DNA from 3 places in the Streptomyces sp. NPDC013187 genome. Region 2 is predicted to be linked to each of the others. Evidence: riboswitches for the same ligand, from Rfam matches in the RefSeq annotation. Region 2 holds a riboswitch; each other region holds the start of a gene.
The links. A riboswitch is a leader RNA that binds a small molecule or an ion and turns the genes downstream of it on or off. The one in region 2 is predicted to bind thiamine pyrophosphate.
Positions count from the first base shown of each region.

Region 1 (3,267 bases), on a different contig from region 2:
CTCCCCGGTGGCCCCGCCGACGATGTTCACGGCGACCGTGCGCGGCCCCTGGAGGGCGTTGTCCCAGTGGTGGATCAGCAGGCGCCCGCCGTAGCGCCCCGAGGGGAAGGAGGCGCAGTCGCCGACCGCGTACACATCCGGCACGGCCGTGCGCAGATGCTCGTCGGCCTCGATCTCGCCGTGGGTGCCCAGCTCGATCCCGGAGCTGGCCAGCCAGGCCGTGGCGGGGCGGGCGCCGATGCCGACGACGACCGCGCCCGCGGGCAGCCGCGAGCCGTCGTCGAGGACGACGACACCGGGTTCGACGCGCTCCACGCGCGCGTGCGTCCGCAAGGCCGCGCCCGCGTCGGCGTACCAGCCGGCCATGGGGGCGGCGACCTCGGCGGGCAGCGCCCCGGCGAGCGGGCGTTCGGCGGCCTCTACGACGGTCACCGCGCAGCCCGCCTCGCGCGCCGCGGTGGCGAACTCCGCACCGATCCAGCCCGCGCCGACGACCACGATGTCGTGCTGACGGGCCAGCACCGGCCGCAACCGCTCGGCGTCGTCCAGGGTGCGCAGCAGGTGCACACCCGGCACGCCCTCGGTGCCGGGCAGCCGGACGGGTTCCGCGCCGGTCGCGACCACGAGGACGTCGTACGGCACGGGCCCGCCCTCGGTGTCCAGCTCGTGGTCGGCGGGGCGCAGGCCCAGCACCTCGCAGCCGAGCCGCAGTTCGATGCCGAGGGCTTCGAAGTCGACGTCGAAGGCGGATCCCTCGGACTTGCCGAGCAGAACGGCCTTGGACAACGGGGGCCGATCGTAAGGCTGGTGGGGTTCGGCGCCGATGAGGATCACGTCGCCGGTGAAGCCCTGCTCGCGCAAGGCTACGGCGGTCTGCACCCCGGCCATGCCCGCACCCGCCACGACGACGCGCCGCGGTGCGGACGGACCTGGTTCCTGCGTCTGCTCGCTCACCTGATCACCATAGACACCTGACGTTCTGTCAGTCAGTGCTCATGCGCCGTGACCTGCTCCACAACGCTCGTGCCGTTGCCCCGCTGGGACTCCCACTCCCAGGTCTCCTCCAGCCGCACCCGCCCGTCGGGCAGCTCCACGACCGCCGAGACGCAGTGCCCCGAGGAGGTGGTGCCGTCCCGCTTGAGCTGGACGTACCGGAAGTCCAGCCGGTCACCTTCCCGGGTACCCACGAGGTGCCCGCGTACGACGTCGCCGCCCGTGTACTCGGCCCAGATCTCGCCCTCCCGCTCGTGGTACGTGAACCGGGTGCGGGTCCCCACCTGGCCCGGTGCCTGGTCGGCGACCGGGGCGAGGACGAGACCGTCGAGGGATCGGGCCATGGGCTGAGGCTCCCTTACTGCGGGACCGGGCATCGGGCTAGGGTGGCCAACGTAAAGCACTCGCGGGAGCCCGGACGCACCGGGCTGAGAGGGAGGCTGGCGGCCTCCGACCGTACGAACCTGATCCGGGTCATGCCGGCGAAGGGAGGGGCTGGACGCCCATGTCGCCTACGTCCACATCCACGTCCGCATCGTCGGACGTCCTGGTCATCGGGGGCGGGATCATCGGCCTGGTCACGGCCTGGCGGGCCGCGCAACGGGGGTTCGCCACGGCCGTCGTGGACCCCGAGCCGGGCGGCGGGGCCGCGCAGGTCGCCGCCGGCATGCTGGCCGCCGTCACGGAGCTGCACTACGGCGAGCAGACCCTGCTCGGTCTGAACCTCGCCTCCGCCCGGCGGTACCCGGACTTCGCCGCCGAACTCACCGAGGTGACCGGCCGGGACCTCGGCTACCGCCGCTGCGGCACGCTCGCCGTGGCCCTGGACGCCGACGACCGGGCCCACCTGCGCGAACTGCACGCCCTGCAGCAGCAGTCGGGGCTGGAGTCGCAGTGGCTGTCCGGGCGCGACTGCCGGCGCCTGGAGCCGATGCTCGCGCCGGGCGTGCGCGGCGGGCTGCGGGTCGACGGCGATCACCAGATCGACCCCCGGCGGCTGGCCGGGGCCCTTCTCGCCGCGTGCGAGCGGGCGGGCGTGGTCTTCCACCCGACGTGGGCGGAGCGGCTGACCGTCGTCCGGGACCGGGCCACGGGTGCCGTCCTGGCCGACGGGACCGAGGCCGCCGCCGGGCAGGTGGTGCTCGCCGGGGGCAGTCTGAGCGGGCGGCTCGCCGGCGTCCCGGAGGACGTGCTGCCTCCGGTGCGGCCGGTGAAGGGGCAGGTTCTGCGGTTGACCATGCCGCAGCGGCACGGGCCGTTCCTGAGCCGGACCGTGCGCGCGGTCGTGCGCGGCAGCCACGTCTACCTGGTGCCGCGTGCGAGCGGCGAACTGGTCGTCGGGGCCACCAGCGAGGAGCTGGGCTGGGACACCACCGTGACCGCGGGCGGCGTGTACGAGCTGCTGCGGGACGCGCACGAGCTGGTCCCGGGCATCACCGAGCTGCCGCTCACCGAGACCAGGGCCGGGCTGCGGCCCGGCTCCCCCGACAACGCGCCCCTGCTCGGACCCACCGGTCTGGAGGGGCTGCTGCTGGCCACCGGGCACTACCGCAACGGCGTCCTGCTCACCCCGGTGACCGGTGACGCCATGGCGCACGTCCTGGCGACGGGCGAACTCCCCGAGGAGGCACGCCCCTTCACCCCGAAGCGCTTCAGCCCCGCCACCGCACTCACGGAGCAGCCCGCATGAACATCTCCGTCAACGGCGAGCCCCGGGACGTCGGGCCCGGCACGGCTCTGGACACCGTGGTGAGGTCGCTCACGGCCTCACCCTCGGGCGTGGCCGCCGCCCTCAACGAAACCGTCGTCCCGCGTACCCAGTGGCCCTCCACGCCCCTGTCCGAGGGGGACCGCGTGGAAGTCCTCACCGCCGTCCAGGGAGGCTGATCATGGCCGACGATCCGTTCGTCCTCGGTGGTACGTCGTTCACGTCCCGTCTGATCATGGGTACGGGCGGGGCGCCCAGCCTCGACGTCCTGGAGCGGTCGCTGGTCGCGTCCGGGACGGAGCTGACGACGGTCGCGATGCGCCGGGTGAACGCCTCGGTGCACGGCTCGGTGCTGTCCGTACTCGACAGGCTCGGTATCCGGGTGCTGCCGAACACGGCGGGCTGCTTCACCGCCGGTGAGGCCGTCCTCACGGCCCGCCTGGCGCGCGAGGCCCTCGGCACGGACCTGGTCAAGCTGGAGGTCATCGCCGACGAGCGCACACTGCTGCCGGACCCGATCGAGACGCTGGAGGCGGCCGAGACCCTGGTCGACGACGGGTTCACGG
Region 1 covers NZ_JBIBAF010000007.1:52,461-55,727, reverse strand. The annotation lists gene ACFY5B_RS15910 (NAD(P)/FAD-dependent oxidoreductase) at 1-954, opposite strand, end outside; gene ACFY5B_RS15905 (hypothetical protein) at 987-1,337, opposite strand; TPP riboswitch at 1,390-1,501, shown strand; gene thiO (glycine oxidase ThiO) at 1,499-2,683, shown strand; gene thiS (sulfur carrier protein ThiS) at 2,680-2,880, shown strand; gene ACFY5B_RS15890 (thiazole synthase) at 2,883-3,267, shown strand, end outside.
Region 1: another riboswitch for thiamine pyrophosphate. It lies ahead of thiO (glycine oxidase ThiO); the one in region 2 lies ahead of ACFY5B_RS27050 (thiamine ABC transporter substrate binding subunit).

Region 2 (3,267 bases):
AGGATCGCGCCCACCGCGACGAACTGGATGAGGGTCAGCACGGCCGCCGTGGACAGGTCGAAGATCTCGGAGGTCTGCCGGTAGATCTCCACCTCCAGGGTGGAGAAGGTGGGGCCGCCGAGGATCTGCACGACACCGAAGGAGGTGAAGGTGAACAGGAAGACCATCAGCGCGGCGGCGGCCACGGCCGGGGCGAGCGCGGGCAGCGTGACCTGGCGCCAGGCCCTCAGCGGCGACGCCCCGAGCATCCGCGCGGCCTCTGCCTGCCGCGGGTCGAGCTGCGCCCAGAGCCCGCCGACCGTCCGGACGACGACCGCGTAGTTGAAGAAGACGTGCGCGAGCAGGATCGCCCACACGGTGGTGTCCAGTCGTACGCCGCCCAGCTCGTCGAGCAGCCCGCCCCGCCCGACGAGCGCCAGGAACGCCGTACCGACGACGACCGTCGGCAGCACGAACGGGACGGTCACGACCGCCCGCAGGATCTGTTTGCCGGGGAAGTCGAAGCGGGCGAAGACGTACGCGCCGGGAAGTGCGACGAGCAGCGTGAGCACGGTGGAGACCACCGCCTGCCAGGTGGTGAACCACAGCACGTGCCGGACGTCGGGCTGTGCCAGCACCTCCCCGATCCGCCCGAGGTGCCAGGTCCCGCCGGTCTTGAGGCCGCGCGCCACGATCGCGGCGACGGGGTAGGCGAAGAAGACCGCGAAGAACGCGACGGGCACGGCCAGCAGACCGAACCGCGCCGCCGCGCCCCGCCGCCGGGCGGCTACTTCAGTACGAGTGAGGTCCACGACTTGACCCACTGGTCACGGTGGTCGGCGATCTTCGCCGGGTCCATGGTCTCCGGGTCCTTCGCCTGCGGCCCGTACTTCACGAACTCCGGCGGCACCTGGGCGCCCTCCGTCACGGGGTACACGAACATGTTGAGCGGCATGTCCTCCTGGAACTTCTTGCTGATGAGGAAGTCGAGGAGGGCCTTGCCGCCCTTGGTGTTCTCGGCGTTGGCGAGCAGTCCGGCGTACTCGACCTGCCGGAAGCAGGTGCCCTCGGCGACGCCGGTCGGCGCCGTGCTCGGCTTGGGGTCGGCGAAGACGACCTCGGCGGGCGGCGAGGAGGCGTACGACACGACGAGCGGCCGGTCGCCCTTGGCCTTCTTGCCGCCGGCGGAGCCGGAGAACTCCTCGTTGTAGGCCTGCTCCCAGCCGTCGACGACCTTGACGCCGTTGGCCTTGAGCTTCTTCCAGTAGCCCTCCCAGCCCCCGTCGCCGTACGCGGCGGCGGTGCCGAGCAGGAAGCCGAGGCCGGGCGAGGAGGCGGAGGCGTTCTCGGTCACGAGCAGGTTCTTGTACTGCGGCTTGACGAGGTCGTCGAAGCTCCGCGGCGGCCGCAGCTTGTGGTCGGCGAAGTACTTCTTGTCGTAGTTGACGCAGATGTCGCCGGTGTCGATGGGCGTGACCCGGTGCTTGTCCTGGTCGACCCGGTACTCGGCCTTGATCTGCTCGGACCCCTTCGCCTCGTACGACTGGAACAGGCCGTTGTCGAGGGCGCGGGACAGCAGGGTGTTGTCGACGCCGAAGAAGACGTCGCCCTGCGGGTTGTCCTTGGTCAGGATGGCCTTGTTCACGGCCTGCCCGGCGTCGCCGTCCTTCAGGACGTCTACCTTGTAGCCGGACTGCTTCTCGAAGGCCGCGATGACGTCCTTGGACGCGGCCCACGAGTCGTGGCTGACCAGCGTCACTGTCTTGGAGTCGCCGGACCCCTGACCGCCGTCGGACGACCCGCACGCGGCCAGCGTGCCGGCCATGCCGAGCCCGACGACGACGGCCGTCAGTCGCTTCTTGTTGTTGCTCACTGGATTCCTCCTGGGGTGACCAGGAGAAGACGCGGCCCTGCCCGGGACTTTCGGGGGTCCCGGGCAGGGCGCAACAGCTCGAGTGGTGACCGATCTCCCTACCCAGAATGACCTGGGCCAGGTTCGGAGGGTCTGCGGCCGTGTGCCGCACTCTCAGCGCTGTGGCGCTCCCCTGTCGGAATATGCAGGTGTGGATGTGAAGGTGCCGTTTATGAAGATGTACTGACGACGGTCAGACTACCGTTCGGTCGCGGCGAGCTGACCACACGCCCCGTCGATCTCCTGACCACGGGTGTCCCGGATCGTCACCGGCACACCATGGGCGGCGATGGCCTCCACGAAGGCCTTCTCGTCCTCGGGCCGCGAGGCGGTCCACTTCGACCCGGGCGTCGGGTTCAGCGGAATCAGGTTCACGTGCACGGGCTTGCCCTTGAGCAGCCGCCCGAGCCGGTCACCGCGCCAGGCCTGGTCGTTGATGTCCCGGATCAGCGCGTACTCGATGGACAGCCGGCGCCCGGACTTGGCGCTGTACTCGAAGCCCGCGTCGAGCACCTCGCGCACCTTCCAGCGCGTGTTCACGGGGACGAGGGTGTCGCGCAGCTCGTCGTCGGGCGCGTGCAGCGAGATGGCGAGGCGGCACTTGAAGCCCTCGTCGGCGAACCGGTGGATGGCGGGGACGAGGCCGACGGTGGAGACGGTGATGCCGCGCTGGGACAGGCCGAGACCGTCGGGCTCGGGGTCGGTGAGCCGCCGGATGGACCCGATGACCCGGTTGTAGTTGGCGAGCGGCTCGCCCATGCCCATGAAGACGATGTTGCTGAGCCGCGCGGGACCGCCGGGGACCTCGCCGTCCCGCAGCGCCCGCATGCCGTCGACGATCTGGTGCACGATCTCGGCGGTGGACAGATTCCGGTCGAGACCCGCCTGCCCGGTGGCACAGAACGGGCAGTTCATCCCGCACCCGGCCTGGGAGCTGATGCACATGGTCACCCGGTCGGGGTAGCGCATCAGCACGGACTCGACGAGCGTCCCGTCGAACAGCCGCCACAGGGTCTTGCGGGTGGTGCCCTGGTCGGTCGACAGATGCCGCACGACGGTCATCAGCTCGGGCAGCAGGGCTTCCTGCAGCCGGCCCCGGGAACCGGCCGGAATGTCCGTCCACTGCTCCGGATCATGCGCGTACCGCGCGAAGTAGTGCTGCGAGAGCTGCTTGGCACGAAACGGCTTCTCCCCGACCGCGGCAACGGCCTCCTTGCGCTCGGCAGGAGTGAGATCGGCAAGATGCCGCGGCGGCTTCTTGGCTCCGCGGGGGGCGACGAAAGTGAGTTCTCCGGGTGCAGGCATAACCCTCCCAGTGTCGCAGATCAACTCGGGGAGCCCAGGCCGGAGTGGGGTGGGGGTGGTCACCTGTGGGT
Region 2 covers NZ_JBIBAF010000013.1:121,434-124,700, forward strand. The annotation lists gene ACFY5B_RS27045 (ABC transporter permease) at 1-791, opposite strand, end outside; gene ACFY5B_RS27050 (thiamine ABC transporter substrate binding subunit) at 767-1,804, opposite strand; TPP riboswitch at 1,930-2,036, opposite strand; gene rlmN (23S rRNA (adenine(2503)-C(2))-methyltransferase RlmN) at 2,090-3,196, opposite strand.

Region 3 (3,267 bases), on a different contig from region 2:
ATCGTCGGGTAGAGGCCGTGGATCAGCCCGGTGTTGTCGTCGGTGTTCCCGCTCAGGGCGGCCCAGTCGATGAACACCGAGCCGAGGATGCCGATCAGCAGCAGCGAGATGAGGGTGCCGAGCACCGCCACGGACGTCCGGGCGGACAGACCGTGACACAGGTACAGGGCGATGAGCATGATGGCGCTCGCGCCGACCACCGCCACGACCAGCGGGTTGGAGCCCTGCAGGATCGCGGGCAGGATGAAGAAGTTCAGCACCATGAAGCTGATGGCCAGGGCGACCAGCGCCATGACACCCCGCATCCGCCCGACGACCACCACGGCCAGGGCGAAGATGCCCGCGAGCAGGGCCATGGGCAGACGGCGGTTGATGTCGGTGACCGAGTACTGCAGGTCCTTCGGCGCCGAGGGCTCGTAGGCGACCACGACCTCCTGGCCCTCGTGCAGCTGGCGGGACTGGTCGGGCTGGACGATCTCGGTGAACGTACGGCCCTTGTCGTCACCGCTGTCGACCCGGATCGTCGCCCGCTTGCAGGTGCCCTTCTCCTCCTGCACCGCGGAGGAACCCTCGGCCGTGGAGGTGTCACCGGTCGGCGGCACGCCCGAAGCGCCGGCCTCCTTACAGCTCACTTCGACCACCTTGGTGACCGTGGCGTCCTGCGTCTGCCGGTCGAAACCGACGCCGGTGCGCTCGTGCGCCGGAGCGCCGCCCGGCCACAGCACGGCGAGACCGACCAGCACGGCAGCGGCGAACGGGATCAGGATCGCCGCGATGACCTTGCGCAGATGCAGGGAGACCGGGGTGGCCGGGCCGTGACTGTGAGAATGCCCGTGCCCGCCACCCGAGCCGGAACCGGGGCCGTGCCCGTCGCCTCCGCCCTGACCGTGACCCTGTTCGTTGCCTCCGCCGGGACCGGGGCCGTCCCCGGCGCCTCCGCCGTGGCCGTGACCGCCGCCTCCGCTGGGGCCTGATCCGTACCCGCCACCGGTGCCAGGTCCGGAGCCCTGCCCACCGAGGGGACCACTGTGGTCCGCATGACCGCGGGGATAACCGGTGCCCCGGCCGCCGCCGGAGCCCGGCCCATACCCACCGGGGTCACCAGGACCGAACCCCGCGTCCCGCCCGTACCCGAGCTCAGGGCTCTGTCTCCTGGCCGGCCCCTGCTCTCTGGCCGGTTCCTGCCCCCTGGCGGGTCCCTGTCCGGCCCCGGCGGCGAAATCATGGCCGTCACCACGGCCGTTGCCGTTTCCGGCGCCGGATCCGCGGGGCGGCTCGGGCGGTGGGAAGGAGGAACGCTGCGTCGTGGTCACCGCCCGATCATCGCAAGAACGAGGGGGGCCCTCTGTTCACCGCGCCAGAATTGCCGCTAGCGTGGGGGCACCTTTTGTACACGCGGGAGCTCGGAGCACCGGGCTGAGAGGGCGCTGACCTCCGTCCCAGCGATGTTTCACATGAAACATCGCTGGAGTCGAGTGATGTTTCACACGAAGCATCGCCGGACGGAAACCGCTGCGTCGACCGCCGAACCTGTTACCGGGTAATGCCGGCGTAGGGAGTAGGTCTCATGACCAACAAGGACGCACGCACGCCTGCCTCCGTTCAGGACGAGACGTCCCAGGAGGCCGGGAAGTCCATCGGCTGGCACAAGGCGTACATCGAGGGCACCCGCCCCGACCTGCGCGTGCCGGTCCGTCAGGTGCACCTCACCAACGGCCAGGCGGTCACGCTGTACGACACGTCGGGCCCCTACACCGATCCACTCGTCGACACCGACGTCCGCAGGGGTTTGCCGCCGCTGCGCGAGAACTGGATCATCGCCCGCGGCGACACCGAGGAGTACGCGGGCCGCCCCGTCCGTCCCGAGGACGACGGCATCAAGCACACCTCGCCCCGTGGCGGTCTCCGCAACCTGGACGCGGTCTTCCCCGGCCGGCCCCGCCAGCCGCGCCGCGGCAGGGGCGGAGAGGCGGTCACCCAACTCGCGTACGCCCGCCGCGGCGAGATCACGCCCGAGATGGAGTACGTGGCCATCCGGGAGAACGTCTCGCCCGAGGTGGTCCGCGACGAGATCGCCGCAGGTCGGGCCGTGCTGCCGGCCAACGTCAACCACCCGGAGATCGAGCCGATGATCATCGGCAAGCGATTCCTGGTGAAGGTCAACGCCAACATCGGCAACTCGGCGGTGACCTCCTCCATCGAGGAGGAGGTCGAGAAAATGACCTGGGCGACCCGCTGGGGCGCCGACACGGTCATGGACCTGTCCACCGGCCGCAACATCCACACCACCCGCGAGTGGGTGCTGCGCAACTCCCCCGTGCCCATCGGCACCGTGCCGCTCTACCAGGCCCTGGAAAAGGTCGACGGCCGGGCCGAGGAGCTGACCTGGGAGATCTACAAGGACACGGTCATCGAACAGGCCGAGCAGGGCGTGGACTACATGACGGTCCACGCGGGTGTACGCCTGCCGTACGTGCCGCTCACGGCGAACCGCAAGACCGGCATCGTCTCCCGGGGCGGCTCGATCATGGCGGCCTGGTGCCTCGCGCACCACAAGGAGTCGTTCCTGTACGAGAACTTCGAGGAGCTCTGCGAGATCCTCGCCGCGTACGACGTCACGTACTCGCTCGGGGACGGCCTCAGGCCCGGATCGATCGCGGACGCCAACGACGAGGCGCAGTTCGCGGAGTTGCGCACGCTCGGGGAACTCAACCGGATCGCGAAGCGTTTCAACGTTCAGACCATGATCGAGGGCCCGGGCCACGTCCCGATGCACAAGATCAAGGAGAACATCGACCTTCAGCAGGAGATCTGCGATGAAGCTCCGTTCTATACGCTCGGCCCGCTGACCACGGACGTCGCCCCGGCGTACGACCACATCACCTCCGGCATCGGTGCCGCGATGATCGCCTGGTGGGGCACGGCGATGCTGTGTTACGTCACGCCCAAGGAGCACTTGGGTCTGCCGAACCGTGACGACGTCAAGACCGGCGTGATCACCTACAAGATCGCCGCCCACGCAGCCGACCTCGCCAAGGGCCACCCGGGTGCGCAGGAGTGGGACGACGCGCTGTCGGACGCTCGTTTCGAGTTCCGGTGGGAGGACCAGTTCAACCTGGCCCTCGACCCGGACACGGCACGGGAGTTCCACGACGAGACCCTGCCCGCGGAGCCCGCCAAGACGGCTCACTTCTGCTCGATGTGCGGTCCCAAGTTCTGCAGCATGAAGATCTCGCAGGACATCCGCCGGGAACACGGCGGCACACG
Region 3 covers NZ_JBIBAF010000001.1:485,798-489,064, forward strand. The annotation lists gene ACFY5B_RS02295 (YibE/F family protein) at 1-1,313, opposite strand, end outside; TPP riboswitch at 1,386-1,575, shown strand; gene thiC (phosphomethylpyrimidine synthase ThiC) at 1,568-3,267, shown strand, end outside.
Region 3: another riboswitch for thiamine pyrophosphate. It lies ahead of thiC (phosphomethylpyrimidine synthase ThiC); the one in region 2 lies ahead of ACFY5B_RS27050 (thiamine ABC transporter substrate binding subunit).